Cytobacillus luteolus: one gene and its partner. The protein of the gene in region 2 interacts with the protein of the main gene of each other region in a pairwise test. Links are inferred from orthologs where the notes say so. Each region holds a gene or a part of one and is shown on either strand. Other genes may lie near its edges. The genes, in order: ligA and leuS.

Region 1 (10,750 bases), on a different replicon or contig from region 2:
TCAGGATAAAAGTAGTTTTTTCGATCAAATTTCGTATCTGTCGCTACTTCGCAGTTTAGTGCCATTGAGGCGCGCATTCCATATTCAACTGCCGTTTTATTCAGGACAGGCAAGACACCTGGATAACCTAAATCAATCACAGAGGTTTGTGTATTTGCTGGTGCACCAAATTCTGTTGGGCTAGCCGAGAATATCTTTGATTTTGTTTTTAATTCAACGTGGACCTCTAGTCCGATAACTACCTCGTACTTCATCTTTATCCCCCCTTACAGTTGTGGTTTAGCTTTATGATGTTCAGTAGCTTGTTCGAATGTATGTGCAACACGGAATAATGTGCTCTCATCGAAATGTTTTCCAATGATTTGTAAACCTAATGGCAGTCCTTTTGAAAATCCACAAGGTACAGAGATTGCGGGTACTCCAGCTAAGTTCATCGGGATGGTTAAAATATCATTTGCATACATTGTCATTGGGTCCTTTGTATTTTCACCTAATCTAAAAGCATGTGTAGGTGCAGTAGGGCCAATAATCACATCAAAGTTCTCAAACACATCCTCAAAGTCTTTCTTAATTAACGTACGCACTTTTTGTGCTTTTTTATAATAGGCATCATAGTATCCAGAGCTTAATGCAAATGTACCAAGCATGATACGACGCTTAACTTCATCTCCAAAGCCTTCACTACGAGTTTGTTTATACATTTCAAGTAAGCTCTCGGCATTGTTCGTACGATGACCATAACGGACACCATCAAAACGAGCCAGGTTTGCTGAAGCTTCAGATGATGATAATAAATAGTAGGTTGCTAGAGCGTATTTTGAGTGTGGTAAGGATACCTCTTCCCACGTTGCACCTAACCCTTCGAGTACCTTTAGAGCATCCAGGACAGATTGGCGCACATCCTCTTTCACCCCTTCTGCAAGATACTCTTTAGGAACTGCTATCCGTAAACCCTTCACATCTCCTGTGAGAGCGGACAAGTAATCTGGAACATCCACATTGGCTGACGTAGAATCCATTGGATCTACTCCTGCAATTGCTTGTAATAAATAGGCATTATCTTCTACGTTTCGTGTAATCGGTCCAATAATATCTAAGGACGAAGCGAACGCCACAAGTCCGTAACGAGAAATACGGCCATATGTAGGTTTTAATCCTACAACCCCACAGAATGATGCAGGCTGTCTAACAGAACCTCCCGTGTCTGACCCTAATGAAAAGAGAACTTCTCCTGCTGCAACCGCAGCGGCAGAGCCTCCACTTGAACCACCGGGTACATGATTCGTATTCCAAGGGTTCTTCGTTTTCTTAAAGCTAGAATTTTCGTTTGAAGATCCCATGGCAAACTCGTCCATGTTTAGTTTTCCTATTGTAACAGTCTCCGCATCCTTTAGCTTTTGAACAACTGTTGCATCATAAATCGGATCAAAATTCTCAAGAATTTTACTTGCACAAGTAGTTCGCAACCCTTTTGTGACAATATTATCCTTAATTCCAATTGGCATCCCAAAAAGCAGGCCGAACTCATCCTTTTTTCCTAGTGCTTCATCTAATGTGTTAGCGTAGTTCATTGCTTTTTCTTCATCTAAAGTTAAAAAAGCTTCAATTTTATGGTCAACCTCATTTATTCGTTTAAAGGATTCATGAACAAGATCAGTAACACGTATCTCTTTCTTATGTAAAAATTGATGAAGTTCTGAAATTTTATAGTCAAATAGTGACATACACTTAATTCCCCCCTATTCAATAATTGACGGAACACGTATATGTCCATCCTTTGAGTCTGGTGCATTCTTCAGCACTTCTTTCAGTGGCAAACCTGTTTTAGGCTCGTCCTCTCGCAATACATTTTTCATTTTGAGCACATGCGTAGTAGGCTCAATATTATCTGTGTTTACCTCATTTAACTGCTCAGCGTATGTAATGATTGCTTCTAATTGTGTTTTAAAATTGTTTGCTTCCTCTTCCGTTATAGCTAATCTTGCTAAATTAGCTACATGCTTTACTTGGTCAATTGAAATTCTAGTCAACCGATCCACCCCCATATAAGTCGTCCGTTAATTATTCTGATAATATCAAAGTCTAAAGCATTAAAGCAACCGATGTGTGTATTTATTCTCAATCTCTTCTTTAAATGGTATAATCTTACATGAATTGAATACAACCTTCGGGGCATGGTGAAATTCCTGACCGGCGGTGATAGCTTTAAAAGCTTAAGCCCGCGACTCATTAGCATCTAATGTTAATGACTGACTTAGTGTAACTCTAAGGCCGACGGTATAGTCCGGATGGGAGAAGGTAGAGGAGTCTTTTTGTGAAGATTTTTTTAAAAATCTATTACAATAGGCTTATTTCTGTATGCCCTAACTAGATGTGTAGTTAGGCATTTTCTTTTTCCGGTTGTAGGATATTCAAAAATCTATTTTATGGAGGTTTTTGAATGACAAAGACAGCTGTTAGTCGTGTTGAAATGGCAATTGAAGAAGTAAGTAAAGGAAAGATGGTCATCATTCAGGATGATGAAAGCCGTGAGAATGAGGGAGACCTTGTCATGGCTGCTGAAAAAGTAACGGGTGAGCACATTAACTTTATTGCTACCTATGGTAAAGGGTTAATCTGTACACCAATGCTTGAGGATCGGTTAAACTTTTTAAATCTGCCACAGATGGTGGAAGAAAACGAGGAATCCTTACGTACAGCTTTTACTGTATCAGTAGATGCGAAGGAAGGAATTACAACTGGTATCTCTGCGTATGAGAGAGCACATACGATTCTAAAGTTAATCGACTCTACAGCCTCTCCCCAGGATTTTGTAAGGCCAGGACACGTATTTCCACTAAAAGCTAGAAGCAATGGTGTATTAGATCGAAGAGGCCAGACTGAGGCTTCCATTGATTTGATGAAATTAGCAGGTCTTTATCCTGCTGCCGTTATTTGTGAGATTATGGGAGATGACGGGCATATGGCTAGGAGAAGTGACTTAGAGGTATTTGCTATTAAACATGAATTAGCATTGATAACCGTACAGGATATAGTTGATTATCGGGTGAAACAGGGGTATTTGAATTGGTAATCTAGATTAATAGCACGAGCACGAGGGTTAAAGTGCTCGTGCTTTTGTTTTATTTTGAGGGTTTGGTTTGAGTATTTTAGGTTCGGCCCGATTTTGTATTTGTTCCGCCCGATTTCCAATTGGTTCGGCCCGAATTCAACATCATTCGGCCCGATTATTCCTCATTTTGGCCTGATTCTCTCTTAATCTCATAAAAAAAGACCTACTCGTTATTCACAAGTAGGCCTATTAGTCTTATAAACTATTTTTCACTTCATCAAATTTATCTTGAATTTCTTGGTCTGGCTCAGCTGTTACTAAGCTGACAATTACTACAGCTAGTGTTGCTAGAATGAATCCTGGTACAATTTCATAAAGCGGTGTACCTAACTTACTCCAAACAACAACTGTTACAGCACCAACAATCATACCTGCTAAAGCACCCCAACGGTTCATACGTTTCCAGAACAACGATAGAATGATTACTGGACCAAATGCTGCACCAAATCCTGCCCAAGCATAACTTACTAATGCTAATACTGAGCTATCTGGGTTACCTGCTAATAGGATCGCAATTAGAGCGATACCTGCAACAGCAATACGTCCTACCCATACAAGTTCTTTTTCAGAAGCATCCTTTTTAAGAATAGCTTTGTAAAAGTCCTCTGCAAGAGCACTTGAAGATACAAGTAGCTGTGAATCAATTGTACTCATAATAGCTGCTAAGATTGCTGCTAATAGAATACCAGATACCCATGGGTCAAATAATACTTGAGTAAAGAGAATGAATACTTGCTCTCCATCTGCTAATGGGCTATCCGCAAAGAATGCAATCCCCGCAAAACCTGTGAATACTGCACCAAATAGTGCAAATACCATCCAAGTCATACCAATCATACGAGCTTTTGGTACATCTTTAACCGATTTTAATGCCATAAAACGAGTTAGGATATGTGGTTGACCGAAGTAACCTAATCCCCATGCTAATAATGAGATAATACCAATAGTGGTCATTCCTGCAAACACGTCTAGGTAAGAAGGATCAATTTCTCCTACTGTGTTTACAGTGTTGCCCCAACCACCAAGTTTAGAGATCGCAACAATTGGCACCACGATTAACGCAAGGAACATTAAAATACCTTGAATAAAATCGGTCCAGCTTACTGCTAGGAATCCACCTAAGAAGGTGTAGGAAATGATAACAATTGCTCCAATCCAAAGTGCTTGGTTATACGTAAGTCCAAAAGAAGCTTCAAATAACTTTGCTCCTCCGACCATACCTGATGATGTATAGAAAGTAAAAAACAATAGAATTACTAATGCAGAAATTACACGTAAAGACTTCGAGTTATCCTTAAATCGATTTTCAAAAAAATCAGGAATCGTAATTGAATCGTTTGCCTTTTCTGTATAAGAACGTAAACGTTTTGCAATGAACTGCCAATTTAGATAAGCACCAATTGCTAGACCAACGGCAATCCAAATTTGCGGCATACCACCTGAAGCGTAAACTGCACCTGGTAAACCTAATAGTAGCCAACTACTCATATCTGAGGCACCTGCACTCAATGCAGCAACACCCGGAGATAGTCGCCTTCCACCTAATACATAGTCTGATAGATTACTTGTCATGCGATATGCAATAACACCTATTAATAGCATACCAATTAAATAAATGATAAACGTTACTAAAACTGCTGGTTCCATTAATTATTCTCTCCCCTCGGTAAAATTCGATATAACTGATAGGACTACTGTGATTAACATCGGCACAAATAGCCAAAACCAAGTTGCTCCAGTTAACGAATATTCCATTTCATCACCTCCAAGATTGTCTTACATGAAATTAATATGCAGTCACATACAATTTCATGATTATTCTAATTATGGACTAGGTATTTCGTCATGTTGATTATCATATCACAAATAGAATTTTTAGTCTTATTGAAAATTCAGACTACTTTTTCAAGATGTATATTTATAAGCAATTTTGAATCATTTTTTAAATATATCAGCTTTAATAACATATCTATTCATGTAAATTAATAAAATTAAATTGAGGTTCCGTCACAATTTAGACGAAATTTAAGTTGACTTTTTCCCCGATACCGCCAAAAATATTTTTTATTCTAACTACAAAAATAGATTTTTAGATATGAAAAAAGCCCCTCGGGCAGGAGGGACTTTCATAAAGATATTTATAACTTAAAGCATTTCAGATGTAGTTTTAGCTTGCATGTGAAGAACTAGGTAGTCTGGGCCACCAGCTTTTGAGTCTGTACCAGACATGTTGAATCCACCAAATGGTTGATATCCAACAATCGCACCTGTACATCCACGGTTGAAGTATAAGTTACCAACATGGAAGTCTTCACGTGCTTTTTCAATGTTTGCACGGTTATTAGTAATAACTGCTCCAGTTAGACCATACTCAGTGTTGTTTGCAATGTCGATTGCATGATCGAAGTCTTTTGCTTTGCATATTGCTACAACAGGTCCGAAGATCTCTTCTTTCATTAGGCGAGCATCTTCAGCAACATCACCGAAGATTGTAGGTTCGATGAACCAACCTTTAGAGTCATCGCCTTTTCCACCATGAAGAAGTTTACCTTCTTGATTACCGATTTCAACATAGCTCATGATTTTATCAAAAGCACCTTGGTCGTTTACAGGACCCATGTTCGTTGTAGGATCAGTTGGATCAGCTAATCTTAGTTCTTTTGTTAATTCAACAACGCGATCTACTACTTGATCATAAACATCCTCTAGGATAACTGCTCTAGAGCATGCAGAACATTTTTGTCCTGAAAAACCAAACGCAGAAGCCACGATTGATTTAGCAGCTAATTCAAGATCAGCTTCTTTATCAACAACAATTGTATCTTTACCGCCCATCTCAGCAATTACACGTTTTAACCAGATTTGGCCGTCGTTTAGCTTTGAAGCACGTTCGAAAATACGAAGTCCTACATCACGAGAGCCTGTAAAGCTAATGAAACGAGTACGTGGGTGGTCAACTAAGTAATCTCCAACCTCAGCTCCACTACCAGGAATATAGTTAACTACTCCTGCAGGAAGACCCGCTTCTTCAAGAACTTCCATGAATTTCGCAGCAACAACTGGAGTTGTACTAGCAGGCTTTAGTAAAACTGTGTTACCAGCTACTAATGCTGCCGTTGTCATACCAGCCATAATTGCAAATGGGAAGTTCCATGGAGAGATGATAACCCCTACTCCAAGTGGAATATAGTTAAAACGGTTGTATTCGATTGGACGGCTTTCTACTGGAATGCCATCTTTTAACTTAAGCATTTGACGTCCATAATACTCTAAGAAGTCAATTGCTTCAGCTGTATCTGCATCTGCTTCATTCCATGGTTTACCTGCTTCTTTTGTTAAAAGAGCAGAAAACTCATGCTTACGACGACGGATGATTGCAGCTGCACGGAATAATATATCTGCACGCATTTCAGGCTTCGTCTTGCGCCATGTTTGGAACGTTTTATCTGCGATTTGCATTGCTTTTTCTGCTAACTCACGGTTTGCTTTTGAAACGCGACCAACAACTTCTTCTCTGTTTGACGGGTTTACAGATACAATTTTGTCATCTGTTGAAATACGCTCTCCACCAATGATTAAGTCGTAGTCTCTTCCAAGGTAAGACTCAACTGTCTCAAGACCTGCTAAATATGCCTTCTTGTTTGCCTCGACAGTAAAATCCGTAAATGGTTCATGTTTATAAGGTACTACCATTCTACTTTCGCCTCCCTTTGTATATAAAAACGTTTTCATCATACAAATCCCATTCTACTAAAAGAAGTAGATTTCTTCAAACGTTGCGGTAATAGTCACAATTGTAAAATTTTTTTATGATACTTATTCATTATGTATAAAGTTGCTAAACTAACCAGTTGATTTCAGCTACAGGCACTCGCTTTCCGTGGGTGGTCCGTGAGCCTCCTCGGCGCTATGCGCCTGTGGGGTCTCACTTTGACACACTTCTCCCGCAGGAGTCTCGTGCCTTCCGCTGAAATCAACATAATATTTAAATCACTACTAAGTGCCCTCTAATTATATATATGAACAAATGGTTCTTCTTGCCCAGCGTCGCGTACGATTATGCTTTCTGGTCCGCTTTCGGAGGATATATAGACTTGCATTGAGAAATAATTCGGGAAATGTTCCATAATTTCACCTGTGATGTATTGGGTAAATCCGATGATCTCTGCCTTGCCGTAGAACTGCATCGGAATTTCGATTGTTAGTTGGTAAAGTTCTTCATTTTTATAAAAACCTCTTCCAATAACACCTGTGTAATTTGGGAAGAATTCATCGATATCATCTTTAAAGTTTTGGAACATCATAGCATCTTCTCTATACTCATTTGTAGCTGCAGAAGATGGGAAGAAATGATATTCTTCGTTGACATCCTCCCATTTGTTAATTTTGTTTCCTTTTTCAATCACACCTGTTTTTGCAACAAAGTTTCCCGGAGCAATTGAAGAAACTGCTTCTTGCTCAAATAAAGCAATAACAATAGGGACTTCATTTAATTCATTAATCTCACGGACTCTTGCTAAAACTTCTTCTGCAATTTTCTTACCCTCTCTAACCAGCACTTCTGTTTCAATCTTTGTTTCTCTCGGATAACCACCTTGATTATCTGGAAGATTGTAATATTGTACAGAGTTTAGTGCAATTCCAAGCACAATCCCACCTAATGCGACCTTATCATCTTTATTTTTAATAAGATAATTATGTTCGAGCATGTGGGCAAAGTAGATCGGACTTTGAGCCATTTGTTCCTCATACGACACTTCGCTGTTAGGATCATACTCAAAGGCTGGGTTAAGACCGATATTATCTGCTTGTTTCATTTTATTTTGTGTTAGTTGCGCAGGAGTCTGTTTACGTTCCAGCCATTTTTCAATCGAACTCTTTGGTATTCTCTGTCCTTCTTGATACAGATATCGGTCTGATGGAAAGGATTCTTGTGCAATTCTCATCAGTCCTGTTTCAAACTCATCAATATCAAGTCTTGTTCTTAAATTTCTTACTACAAGACCTCTTGCTTCCCCAGGCTTGAACGGTAATATCGTACGATAATAGGAATCCGATATTTTGTATCTAGGAATTATGGCTGTCTCCTCTTGTGCTTCGTCGGTATCCTGTACAATTTCCTCTTCTTTATTAAAAGTAGGTGCACACCCTGAAAGGAAAAGGACAAACGCCAACATTATCATTATTAGGCTTTTCAAAACATACACCTCTTATTTCTTTAATTCTTGAATCAAACGCTCCTCATCCCACACTTCAATCCCTAATTCAGTAGCCTTGTCTAATTTTGAACCAGCTGCCTCACCAGCAATGACTAAATCGGTACTTTTACTAACACTTCCAGTTACTTTACCACCTAGAGCCTCAATTTCTGATTTCGCATCATTTCTAGATAAAATCTCTAATTTCCCGGTCAAAACGACTGTTTTACCAGCGAAGTATGAATCAATTTCATCAGCGTTTACTAGCTTTGGACCTTTGTATTCAAGATTTACTCCGAGAGATCGAAGTTCTTCAATGAGCTCTGATACTTCAGGGGCAGAAAAATAGGTCACAATGGAATCAGCCATTTTTTCACCAATTTCATTTATTGCAATTAACTCTTCTGTTGTTACCTTAAGTAATTTTTCCATTGTTTCAAATTGCTGTGCCAAAGTTTTAGCAGCCTTAGCACCAACATGACGTATTCCAAGCCCGAATAAAAGCTTTTCTAGTGAGTTTTGTTTTGAAGCTTGGATGGCGCTGATTAAGTTATCCGCTGATTTTTCACCCATTCGCTCTAATTGAATAAGCTGGTCTTTACGAAGTTTATAAATATCAGCTACATTTGTGATTAATTTTTCTTGGAATAGTTGAGCGATTACCTTTTCACCAAGACCATCGATGTTCATTGCCGTTCTAGATACAAAATGGATTAAACCTTCACGTATTTGAGCAGGACACATTGGATTTATACAACGTAGGGCAACTTCCTCTTCTAAACGGACTAATTCGCTATCACATTCAGGACACTCTGTCGGCATGTTAAACGTTTGTTCTTCTCCTGTACGTCTTTCGACTAGTACGTTAACTACTTCAGGAATAATGTCACCTGCTTTTTTTACAACGACAAAATCCCCTATCTTGATGTCCTTTTCTCTAATTAGGTCTTCATTATGAAGGGAAGCACGCTGCACCGTTGTACCTGCTACTTTTACTGGCTCTAATATTGCAGTAGGTGTTACTACCCCTGTTCTACCAACACTTAACTCTATATCTATTAGCTTTGTGACTACTTCCTCTGCTGGGAACTTATACGCAATTGCCCATCTAGGACTTTTAGCAGTAAAACCTAATTGTGATTGTTGTTCTAATGAATCAACTTTTATAACGATCCCATCAATGTCATAGGCAAGTTTAGGTCTTTTCTCAACCCATCCTTCAACAAATGAAATGACTTCTTCGATCGATCCACATTTTCTTCGTTCAGGATTTGTTTTAAAACCAAGTTTATCAAGAAGATCAAGACCTTCACTATGGGAAGTGACTCCGGTTTCACCTAAGTCTGCAATACTATAAACATAAATATCAAGATTTCGTTTTGCGGCTAACTTAGGGTCTAACTGTCTTAGAGAACCCGCGGCAGCATTTCGAGGATTCGCAAAGAGCATCTCATCGTTTGCGTGTCTTATCTCGTTTAGTGCTTCAAAGGATTTTTTCGGCATAAATGCCTCACCACGTACCTCAATATCGAGTACGTTTGTTAAACGTAACGGAATTGAACGGATTGTTTTAAGATTCTCCGTAATATCCTCACCAATGCTCCCATCACCGCGCGTTGCACCCTGTGCAAAGATCCCTTCCTGATACCTAAGAGAAACAGCAAGTCCATCAATTTTCATCTCACATACATAGGAAACATCATTTCCAACAACCTGTTTTACTCTACGATCAAAATCACGCAAGTCTTGCTCACTGAAGGCATTTCCTAAACTCAGCATAGGTGTTCGATGTTCTACTTTATCGAATGCATCTAAAATTGTACCTCCAACTCGTTGTGTCGGAGAGTCCACAGTTTTAAATTCTGGAAATTGACCTTCAAGATCAACTAACTCACGCAATAGTGCATCATATTCGGCATCTGAAACAGAAGGAGTGTCCATTACATGATATTCATAGTTATATCGATTTAGTAACTCTTGTAATTCTTGAACGCGACTTTGTGCAGTATGTTTGTCCATGCATCGGTTCCTTTCATCATTTCATTAGTAGCAATCAATACTAGAACTAGTACTTATTCTTTAGTAATCGGTGCGAATTTAGCTAACAGGCGCTTAATACCTACCGGACTTGGAAAGGCAATATCTAGCTCCTTGGATTCTCCTTCACCTTTCACGCTCACAACTGTGCCTACTCCCCATTTCTTATGGGATGCTTTGTCTCCTACCTTCCAGCCAATTTCATCCCCACCAGTTGAAGACATAGTTGGGCTAATGGTTGCTCTTCGTTCAGGCTGTCTAGTATTTGAAAACGGTGATGTATCGAATGGTGAAGCTTGCGACCTTGGCTGTCTTTGTTGTCTTTGCTGCCTTTGTTGCCTTTCTTCTTCCATTAACTTTTCACGCAAATCTTCAATTAAGTCTGCAGGAATTTCACTAATAA
Region 2 (10,905 bases):
TCTGGCATAGTTGGTAATTCGCCAAGTTCTTCTAGCTTTTGTCGTAAATCTTCTCGCTTGGCGATTTTTGGGAGTGTTAATTTCAAGCGTTGTAACTTGTCTTGTTTACCACGTAGTTCTCTAACCTCTTTACTAATGGTGTCAATCTGCTTTTTACCATCTGTGTATCTTCTTTCAAGATCTTTCCATGCCTGTACTTTTAGTTGATACTCCGAAATTTGTTTTTTTAGTTCTTTTTCTTCTTTTAAGAGTTTATTAATTTCAGGGGTTGAACCACGTTTTTTGTATAACTCACCCGACTTTTTGTCTAGGTCTTCAAAAACCTTTCGGAGTATGTTAATTCCTGATGCAGCTGAAAATAAGCTTTCACCTAGGTTTCCACCACTTTGCAATAAGCTCTCTCCGCCTTCACGAAGACGCACATGATCAAGAGCAAACATATTTAAGAAATGCTCTTCACTGATTCCTTGTAAAAAATGGTCGACCACATTTTCATCCAAAGAAGCACCATCAACATCAAGAATTGTATTTTTGTTTCCTTTTCTACGAATAAATTGTAAGCTTTCACCCGTTGATTTTTTTAATTGTCCTTCGATTCGAAGCTTTGTATTACTATGGAGAAATGAGTCATTCGTTTGCTGTGGAAATCCATAGAGAAAGTGGGTTATTGATCTTAGTGTAGTACTTTTACCTGCTTCATTCGGTCCATATATCAAGTGGAAGTTTTTCATTTGATCAAATAGAAGTTCATAGTCAGTGAAATGACCAAATGCTCGTAAATTCAAGTAATCAAATCTCATCACACTTCCACTCCTGTCTTTGTTAAATAGTAAAGAATTAAATCTTCAACATCTTCGATTCTCTTTTTAATACTGTCACTATCATTAAAATTCAGGCCTTCTTCACTATTTCGTAGTTCATATGGAAGTGTCTGCCCGATATCCTGAAATTCCGACAGCAAATCGTCTAACATGCTTTCATTGTTTCTGGCTTCTTTAATAAATTCTAAAATAACTGCTAAAGGTGTATTCTGTTCCTTAAGTTCATCAATATTTACTGATCTTGTTGTTTCAACTTTTACTTTTTCAACCCATATATCACCTAAACCTACATCCAAAGCGATCGAACGTAGATTATTTATTACATGTTCCTTTGATATTAGTAACTCTTGATGAATTTTACTACTTCCATAAATCCTGAATCTAATAGCAAGGAACCTTCCATCAACTTGTTGATACTTTATCTCTAATAACTCGCGTGCCGCATTCATTAATTCATCTATACTCTCAACTTCACTTGCATCTACCTCACAAAGCTCCCAACGCAATACATCAAGTGATATGTGATCTACCGAATCGACCATGCCTTCTTCAACTTTTACAATGGAGCAACCTTTATCTCCTGTTTCTTTAATATGTCTCCCTTGAATATTACCTGGAAATAGGATTACCGGGTCTTTTTCATGCAGCAGTTCTCTTAAATGAATATGCCCAAGAGCCCAATAATCATAGCCTAGCCCCTTCATATCCTCCACTGAACAAGGGGCGTATGTTTCATGACCTTCGCTTCCCGTAGCACTCGTGTGTAGAATTCCGATATTTAAATAACCCTCATGTCGTCTAGGGTAATTTTTCACTAGATTTTCTTCAACAGCACGAGAAGCAAAGCCTTGTCCATGGATAGCAATCCTAAGATCGTCATCAATATATGATTCTGCTTCTTTTACAGAAAATTCAAGAACGTTATCTGGAAGCTTTAATTCCCTAGTGATGAGACTTGCTGCATCATGATTGCCACGAATAAGATACACTTTAATATTTTCCTTCTGTAAACGTACCATTTGGTTAGCAAAGAATAATCCTGTGTTATAGTCCTTCCAATCACCGTCATATAAATCACCAGCGATAATAATAAAGGACACTTCGTTATTGATTGCTGTATCTATTAAATTTTTAAATGCCTCTCGAGTGGCACTTCTTATTTTATCAACAGGAGCCCCTTCATACTGTTCAAGCCCTGTTAACGGACTATCTAAATGTATATCAGCTGCATGAATAAACGAAAATGATAAACTCAAGCAAATTCCTCCTATTATTACTACCTAACAAAGCGATGTTAGCTTATTTTTCTGGAAAATCGATTCCATTTAATCTATATCTATTCTATCTCTTTTTCTATGAATCAATCAAGTTTGCTATGAGCATACTTGTTGATTTATAAGGGTTTCTAGTTATCTAGTAGTTTATGGAAGAAGAAAAAAACTTTGAAATTTAGTAATATTCTAACTTCAGAAATCGATGTAGTCAGTGAGCTTGGTCACTTTGCGTTATCTCTATTATTGCTTATGACTTCATCTTACAAATTTTATAATTTCTTTTTCACGAAAACAAATGTATAATTTAGAAGGACATTAGCACTAAATAATGGAATATATATAGAAAGATCGTATTTTAAGGAAGGTTTTAACGATGCTCAGTGATTTAGTTATTAATATATCTATTTTAATGTCTTTTACTTTTATATGGCATCAGCTATTTAGACATAATCGACTTACTATGAATTCACCATTAAAGATAAAATTACTTGATGGCTTAATCGCAGGTTTATTAGGTATCATCTTGATGCACTATAGTATACAGGTAAATGAAATTACTATATTAGACTTAAGACATATTCCGGTGGTATTAGTTGCATTCTTTGGTGGGTTTATACCGACTCTAGTATCAGTAATTGTTATTTCTATAGGTAGATTCTTAATTGCATATAACTTCTCTTCAGTTGTTTCTTTATTTATGATGTTTACAATTGCTTTTGGTGCTAGCTTTATATCTTTAAGGCTTAGACTTACTCCATGGGTGAAGTGGTTGACCTTACTGGTCTATAGTCAAACAATCTTTTCCTTAGCCTTATATATTGTAGTGGATAACTTTAATGAAGTGCTTGACTTCGCTCTATATCATGTAATATCAACTATGGTCGGTGGAACATTAATTTATCATTTTGTAAACTACATCAGGTTAAACAGTGAACTATATTTAAAATATAAAGAAAGCTCTCAAAGGGACTCATTAACTGGACTATTTAATGTTCGTTCGTTTGATTATTATTACAATTCCATCTTGACAAAAACGATGGAAATGAAGGGTGATTGTTCAATTTGTATTATAGATGTTGATCACTTTAAGCAAATTAACGATACCTATGGCCATTTAGCTGGAGACCAAGTATTGAAACAGCTCGCAAATCTACTAAAGAGTTTAACTCGAGAAGGGGATGTCCTATCAAGAAATGGTGGTGAGGAATTTTCTATTATTCTTCCACATTGTAATCATGAGAAAGCTAAAGAAATTGCAGAACGAATTCGAAGGAAAGTTGAAGAAGAACCATTTTACCTTTCTGGAAACAAACAAATAAACCTCACTGTTTCTGTAGGTATTGCTGCTTATTATCATGAATTAGAAAAGCCTTATACTCTTTTCCAGGAAGCCGATGATGCTCTCTATCATGCTAAACGGAATGGGAGAAATATCGTCTGTTCTTCTTCACGATCTATAAGAGATACACATTCTGTAATCTTGAATAATTAAACATATATCCCCTATTATAAACTAGGGGATATTTTTGATTTAGGATATTTTATTTCATATCTTCTTTGTATTTGAATTAGTCTTAACGATAAGCCTACACCCGCTGCAAGCAATCCTGCGGTTAAGCCAATCCAATATCCAGGAGCACCTAACTTCGTAAAGTTAGCCAAGTAATAGCCTAGAGGTAAGCAAATTAGCCAATAGGCTACAAGTGTCATTATGAAAGCTACATTTACATCCTTATAGCCTCTGAGAGCTGCAAGAGCAGTTGCTTGTATCGCATCAGACAATTGGAAGAATAAAGCATAAATTAAAAAATGGGCAGTTAACACAATAACTTCCTGGTCATTCGAATAAAGGGCCGCAACATCATACCTAAATAGGACAACTAACAATCCAGTTACTAATGCAATTAACATAGATAAACCTATGCCAAGCCAACTATAAACCTTTGCATCTTTAAATCTTTTTGACCCAACTTCAAATCCAACTAAAACTGTTAAAGCCATAGAAATACTTACCGGTATCATATATAGGAAAGAAACGACATTTAATGCAGTTTGATAGGCAGCGATTGTTGTAATCGCAAATTTGCTAATCAATATTGTAACTACAGCAAACATGCTCGTTTCAAAAAATGTTGATAACCCCATCGGTACTCCTATTCTTAGGATTTCCTTACTCTCTTCAAGAGATATAGATTTATAGTTTGTAAAGACAGAGTATGTTGAAAAAGGCATTTTCGTTTTTATAATTAATGCTGTAAGCCCTGCAATTACCCAATATGTTAAGGAAGTAGCCAAACCTGCTCCTGCTCCTCCAAGTTCTGGAAATCCCCAATGTCCATAAATTAAAACATAGTTTAAAAAGAAGTTCACTGGAAGAGAGCTTAATAAGATAATCATAACAATTCTTGTAATCCCTAAAGCATAGATAAATGATCGTAAAACATTAAAAATAAACAATGGAATAATACCCAAACTTAATCCAACTAAATAATCATGTGCTGTTTTGTGTACACGTGGGGCTAAATTCATAGCGTCTAAGATAGGATTTAGAATAAAAGCACCAACCAAAATAACAATTATTCCAATGATAAAAGCTAGATTGATTCCATTTACAACAACACTAGTTACCTCTTTATCTTTTTTCTCTCCAAATCGCTGCGCAGCTATAGGAGATACTGCTAGTAAGATTCCACTTAAGCCCGTAAATATTGGATTCCATATAGAAGAACCAATGGCTACTCCAGCCAAATCAGCCGGATTGTATTTACCAGACATAATGGTATTAAAAAACACCATAGAAAACATACCAAGCTGTGTAATTAATATAGGAATTAACATAATGAATATTAGTTTAATTTTTTCTTTCAACGTATATGTTTGATACATGAGGTTATCTCCTATTTTCTAGTTAAGGATACTCAATTCTATAACAAAAACTCCCCTATGACTAGGAGAGTTTTTAGTTTCCCAAGTGGTATTATTTAGTTTCACCAGTCCACTCGAGCATACCACCAACCATATTACGTACTTTGTAACCTTGTTCATGTAAATAATAACAAACATTTTCACTACGGCGACCTGAACGGCAAATAAATATGTATTCTTTGTCTTTGGAGAAGTAATCAAGGTTTGCTGGAATTTCACCCATTTTAATGTGCTTAGCACCAGGAACCATACCTACTGCAACTTCCTCGTCTTCACGTACATCGACTAATTCTAATTGCTCGCCATTTTCAAGTTTCTGCTTGAGTTCTTCAGTCGTAATAATTTCTATTTCAGACATTAAAATCCATTCCTTTCCTTCAACTAGTGATATTATAGCAAAATGAAATTAAAAACGCACAGGTTCAAATGAACCTTGTGCGTTCCATCTTAATTTGCTACGATGTTTACTAATTTACCTGGTACCGCGATTACCTTTCGAACCGTTTTACCTTCAATTTGCTCTTTTACTAATTCATCGGCCATCGCAATCTCTTCTAGTTTTTCGCGTGTTGCATCAGTTGGTACGTGTAACTTCGCTTTAACTTTCCCATTTACCTGAATTACAATTTCAATCTCATCCTCGACTAGCTTACCTTCATCAAAAGCAGGCCATGCCTCATAAGAAATTGTATTAGTATTTCCAAGCTTCTCCCATAACTCTTCGGCAAGATGTGGCGCAATTGGTGAAAGTAATTTTACAAATCCTTCAATATAAATCTTAGGTAAGGTTGTCGCTTTATACGCTTCATTAATAAAGACCATTAGTTGTGAAATAGCAGTATTGAAACGCAATCCCTCATAATCTTCGGTTACCTTTTTAACCGTTTGGTGATATACACGCTCTAGCGCATGACCTTGGTCATCACCAGATATCTTTTCAGTTACTTTACCGTTTTCTTCTACCAACAAGCGCCATACACGGTCTAAGAATCGGCGAGAGCCATCCAAGCCTTTTTCTGACCATGCAATTGATGCATCTAATGGCCCCATGAACATCTCGTATAAACGCAATGTATCAGCACCATGGCTTTTAATAATATCATCAGGATTTACTACATTTCCTTTTGATTTGCTCATTTTTTCATTATTTTCACCTAGTATCATACCTTGGTTAAATAACTTTTGGAATGGCTCCTTCGTTGAAACGACCCCGATATCATATAATACTTTGTGCCAGAAGCGTGCATATAGTAAATGAAGAACCGCATGCTCTGCTCCTCCGATATAGATATCAACTGGTAACCAGCGTTTTAATTTTTCAGGGTCTGCCAGTTGTTCACTATTGGTTGGATCAATATAACGTAAGTAGTACCAGCAACTACCTGCCCATTGAGGCATCGTATTTGTTTCACGACGTCCCTTTTTACCAGTTGCTTCATCAACAACATTTACCCAGTCTGAAATATTCGCAAGAGGTGATTCTCCAGTTCCCGAAGGACGAATTTCTTTTGTTTTAGGTAAGGTTAAAGGCAATTGGTCTTCTGGTACAGCAGTCATTGTGCCATCTTCCCAATGGATTATAGGAATTGGCTCTCCCCAGTAACGTTGGCGGCTGAATAACCAGTCACGAAGGCGATACGTAACTTTTTTCTCACCTTTGCCATTTTCCTCTAACCATGAGATCATCTTGGAAATGGCTTCTTCTTTTCCTAATCCATTTAAAAACTCAGAGTTAACGTGCTCACCATCACCTGTGTAAGCCTCTCTCGTAACATCTCCACCAGCAACAACTTCTTTTATAGGTAAGTCGAACTTCACTGCGAATTCATGATCACGTTCATCATGTCCTGGAACCGCCATAATAGCACCTGTTCCATAACTTGCTAATACATAATCAGCAATCCAAATTGGCATCTTCTCACCATTTACTGGATTAATTGCATACGCACCTGTGAAAACGCCGGTTTTATCTTTTGCTAAGTCTGTTCGCTCTAGGTCACTCTTCATTTTTACTTTATCTAAGTAGGCTTCTACCACTTCTTTTTGGTTATCCGTCGTTATTTTACTAACGAAAGCATGCTCCGGTGCTAAAACAGCATACGTTGCACCAAATAAAGTATCAGGTCTAGTAGTGAATACAGTAAAGGTTTCAACATGTCCATCAATTTCAAACGTTACATGTGCACCCTCTGAACGACCGATCCAATTGCGTTGCATTTCTTTTAAGCTTTCAGGCCAATCTAACTCTTCAAGATCTTCTAATAAACGATCTCCATATTCAGTGATTTTAAGCATCCACTGTTTCATTGGACGGCGCTCAACCGGGTGACCTCCACGCTCACTTTTACCATCTATTACTTCTTCGTTCGCTAACACGGTTCCTAAGGCAGGACACCAGTTAACAGCCACTTCATCAATATATGCTAAACCTTTTTCATAAAGCTTGATAAAAATCCATTGTGTCCACTTATAATACTCTGGATCTGTCGTGTTAACCTCACGATCCCAATCATAAGAAAAACCTAATTCCTTGATTTGGCGACGAAATGTATTTATGTTTTGTTCTGTGAATTCTGCTGGATCATTTCCTGTATCTAATGCATATTGTTCTGCTGGAAGTCCAAAAGCATCCCAGCCCATTGGATGTAGTACATTATAGCCCTGCATACGCTTCATTCTTGATAAGATGTCAGTAGCAGTATAGCCCTCAGGGTGTCCTACATGAAGTCCTGCTCCAGAAGGATAAGGAAACATGTCTAATGCGTAAAACTTCCGCTTTTCAACTTCTTCATTCGTTTTAAATGTCTTATTACTTTCCCAATGTGTTTGCCACTTCTTTTCAATCTCAAGATGATTGAAACTCATATAAACCTTCCTCCTCTGTATTAACAAATGATTTTTTACCATTTTGTACGTTTTTGAACATAAAAAAACCTCTCATCCCATAAAAGGGACGAGAGGTTATATGTATAACTCCCGCGGTACCACCCAAATTAGTGTACGTACGTCACTCACTTCATTACTCCTTAACGCGGATAAGACGGCAAATACTACTTGGAAAACCATTAGGCTTTCGTTCGCACCTGCAACTCAAAGGCGAGTTCATGAACTAACAATGATTGACTTGCACCACCCGTCAACTCTCTGAACATGTTCGATTCATTACTATTCCTTTTCAAAGTCATTACTTTTTTCATTAGTATAATGAGTATTGTATAGAATTTGCAATCGAACTGCAAGAGTATTTAAGAAAATTAGGCTTGATTATAGTAGCTTTTTTAAATTAATGGATTTAGGCCAATTTCCGATAACACTATTCGTACATTATTTATATGTTCATCAATTCACAAACTGTACATAAAGTAGCGCTTTTTTGTGGCCTGGGTCACAAAATCAGGAAAGTAAACGCTTTATTATAAGGGTGTAGATAAAAACAAATTTATGAAAAACAATTTATGGAGGGAATAATATGAACAGTCGATTCAAAATGGTATTCATTTTAGCTTTATCTTCTATGGTTATACTAGCTGGATGTAATTCAAGTGCTACTGATGAGAGTTCCAAAAAGGATGGTGTAGTAGAGGCAGCTACTTCTACTAATGAAGTAGAAGTTATTGCACCACATAAAGACCTAAACCAAGAGCCAATCCCAGTAAAAATAGAGAGAATTGGAGAAAATGAAGTAAATGTTGAAATGACTTCTCAAATCACCGACATTGAAATTAGCCCAGATTACAATTATAAAGCATGGACCTTTAATGGTGAAGCTCCAGGACCTGTAGTAGTCGTTAAAGAAGGCGACATGATAAACTTCACCTTAAAAAATATGGACCCGGCTATTCCACATAGCATGGACTTCCATGCCGTGCACGCAGCTCCTTCAAAAGGATTTGCAAATGTAGAACCTGATGAAACTGGGACATTCAGATACCCTGCAAATAAGCCCGGTGTGTTCATGTACCACTGTGGTACAGCACCAGTACTATCTCATATAGCTAATGGTATGCATGGTACAATAATCGTTATGCCTAAAGATGGTTATCCAAACGATGCAGAAATCGATCGCGAATTTGTCCTGATTCAGAATGAATGGTACAAATATAATGATATTAATGATTTCATGAATGGTGAGCCTAGTCAAGTTGTATTCTCTGCAAAAGCTCTTAAAGAAGGTGACCGCAATACAAACGGAGATACTTTCTCTTTGAAAAACGAACCTTTATTAGCTAAAGTTGGTGACCGCATTAGAATCTATGTTAATAATGTTGGACCGAATGAGGTAAGTTCATTCCACGTAGTTGGAACTGTATTTGATGATGTATATATCGATGGAAACCCATATAACCATATGCAAGGCTTACAAACTGTTATGTTACCTGCGAGTGGTGGTGCTGTAGTTGAATTCACTGTAACAGAAGTAGGGAACTATCCAATTGTTACTCACCAATTTAATCATGCTCAAAAAGGTGCGGTAGCAATGTTAAAGGTAACTGAAGACGGCAAAGACGATGGTAAAGCTGTTGGAGGACATTGATCAGGAGGATAATAGAATAGTAGTATAAAAGTAAAAGAACCTCTAGTACTCACTAAAGGTTCTTTTTTTCATTTTATTGAGCAGTATATCCACCATCAATTACACAAGCTTGACCAGTGATTCCCTTTGCATGGTCACTAGCTAAAAACATCACATAACTCGCGATTTCTTCTACTTGAAGTAATCTTCTTTGAGGCACTAATGGGTAAATAACCTCTTCTAATACACTTTCTAATGGAACATTTCTAGTTTTTGCAAGATCGCTTAATTGGTTACGCACAAGTGGTGTGTCTACATATCCAGGACATACAGCATTTACTGTAATTCCGTGTGCCGCTCCCTCTAGTGCTGCAACCTTAGTTAAACCGATTACTCCATGCTTTGCACTATTATATGCAGCTTTTCCAGCAAAACCAACTAAACCATTAATAGAAGCCATGTTAATAACTCTACCAAACTGTTGATTCTTCATGATTGGAAACACATGCTTAATTGCCTTAAATGGTGCGGTAAGCATGATTGAAATTAATTGTTCAAACTTTTCGCTAGGGAAATCTTCAATGTTTGCAACGTGTTGAAGTCCTGCGTTATTTATCAAACAGTCTATTCTTCCAAAATGATTTACCGCTTGGTCTAGAGCCTGCTTCATCTCATTTTCATCAGTTACGTTGCATTTAATTCCTATTACGTCATAGCCCTTCTCTGTTAAGGCCTGTGCTGCTTCTTTTACCCCTGCTTCATCTAAATCTGAGAGTGCAACCTTCGCCCCGCTTTCAGCAAAGGTTCTGCCAATTTCAAGACCAATTCCTCTTGCTGCACCTGTTATGAAAACAACTTTATTCTCAACCACGTTACAACCGTCCCTTCCCTGTTAAATTAAATACCTAAACCAATTGAAAATAATGCAATTGCAAGTGCTAAACCGATTAACGGTACAACTACTGTTACAATTCCAACTGCACCATATGCATCTTTATGTGACTCACCACAAATTGCTCGAACTGTTGTTACAACATAGCCATTATGTGGTAAAGAGTCTAGAGCACCTGAAGAAATAGCTACAGTTCTATGAAGTGCTTCCGTATTAACACCTAAGTCCATATAATGTGGTGCTAGTAATGGTAATGCAATTGCCTGGCCACCAGAAGCTGAACCTGTCATCCCAGCAATTACACTTACCGCGATAGCTCCACCAATTAATGGACTGCCTGGAATGCTTGTCATTGCATCAACAGCAACTTGGAATGCAGGTACTGCTTTTGCTACTCCTCCAAATCCAACTACAGCTGCTGTATTACCGATGGCAACTAAAGCTCCCATTGTTCCGTCTGAAACTGCATTCCAGAACGAA

The links.
Region 1: the proteins of leuS (region 2) and ligA interact in binary tests that used the Escherichia coli proteins (3 or more experiments, as listed by UniProt). The link is inferred for Cytobacillus luteolus from one-to-one orthologs.

Annotation. Positions count from the first base shown.
Region 1 is NZ_JAGGKM010000006.1:240,525-251,274, forward strand. Bases 7,827-10,750 are described here. They hold ligA (NAD-dependent DNA ligase LigA), read right to left. Parts: upstream 10,330-10,750; coding sequence 8,323-10,329; downstream 7,827-8,322. Other genes in these bases: J2Z26_RS17930 (CamS family sex pheromone protein), read right to left, coding at 7,827-8,310; pcrA (DNA helicase PcrA), read right to left, coding at 10,383-10,750. Also shown: Asp-tRNA(Asn)/Glu-tRNA(Gln) amidotransferase subunit GatB, read right to left, coding at 1-254; Asp-tRNA(Asn)/Glu-tRNA(Gln) amidotransferase subunit GatA, read right to left, coding at 267-1,724; Asp-tRNA(Asn)/Glu-tRNA(Gln) amidotransferase subunit GatC, read right to left, coding at 1,740-2,030; ribB (3,4-dihydroxy-2-butanone-4-phosphate synthase), read left to right, coding at 2,441-3,073; sodium/proline symporter PutP, read right to left, coding at 3,308-4,759; pruA (L-glutamate gamma-semialdehyde dehydrogenase), read right to left, coding at 5,258-6,805; more of J2Z26_RS17930, read right to left, coding at 7,120-7,826. UniProt on the Escherichia coli protein: DNA ligase that catalyzes the formation of phosphodiester linkages between 5'-phosphoryl and 3'-hydroxyl groups in double-stranded DNA using NAD as a coenzyme and as the energy source for the reaction.
Region 2 is NZ_JAGGKM010000004.1:441,742-452,646, forward strand. What follows is about bases 5,177-8,255. They hold leuS (leucine--tRNA ligase), read right to left. Parts: upstream 7,886-8,255; coding sequence 5,468-7,885; downstream 5,177-5,467. Other genes in these bases: J2Z26_RS14175 (rhodanese-like domain-containing protein), read right to left, coding at 5,177-5,378. Also shown: J2Z26_RS14155 (YhaN family protein), read right to left, coding at 1-800; J2Z26_RS14160 (metallophosphoesterase family protein), read right to left, coding at 800-2,077; J2Z26_RS14165 (diguanylate cyclase), read left to right, coding at 2,469-3,587; J2Z26_RS14170 (MATE family efflux transporter), read right to left, coding at 3,602-4,981; more of J2Z26_RS14175, read right to left, coding at 5,073-5,176; J2Z26_RS14185 (multicopper oxidase domain-containing protein), read left to right, coding at 8,490-9,554; J2Z26_RS14190 (3-hydroxybutyrate dehydrogenase), read right to left, coding at 9,628-10,404; J2Z26_RS14195 (GntP family permease), read right to left, coding at 10,431-10,905.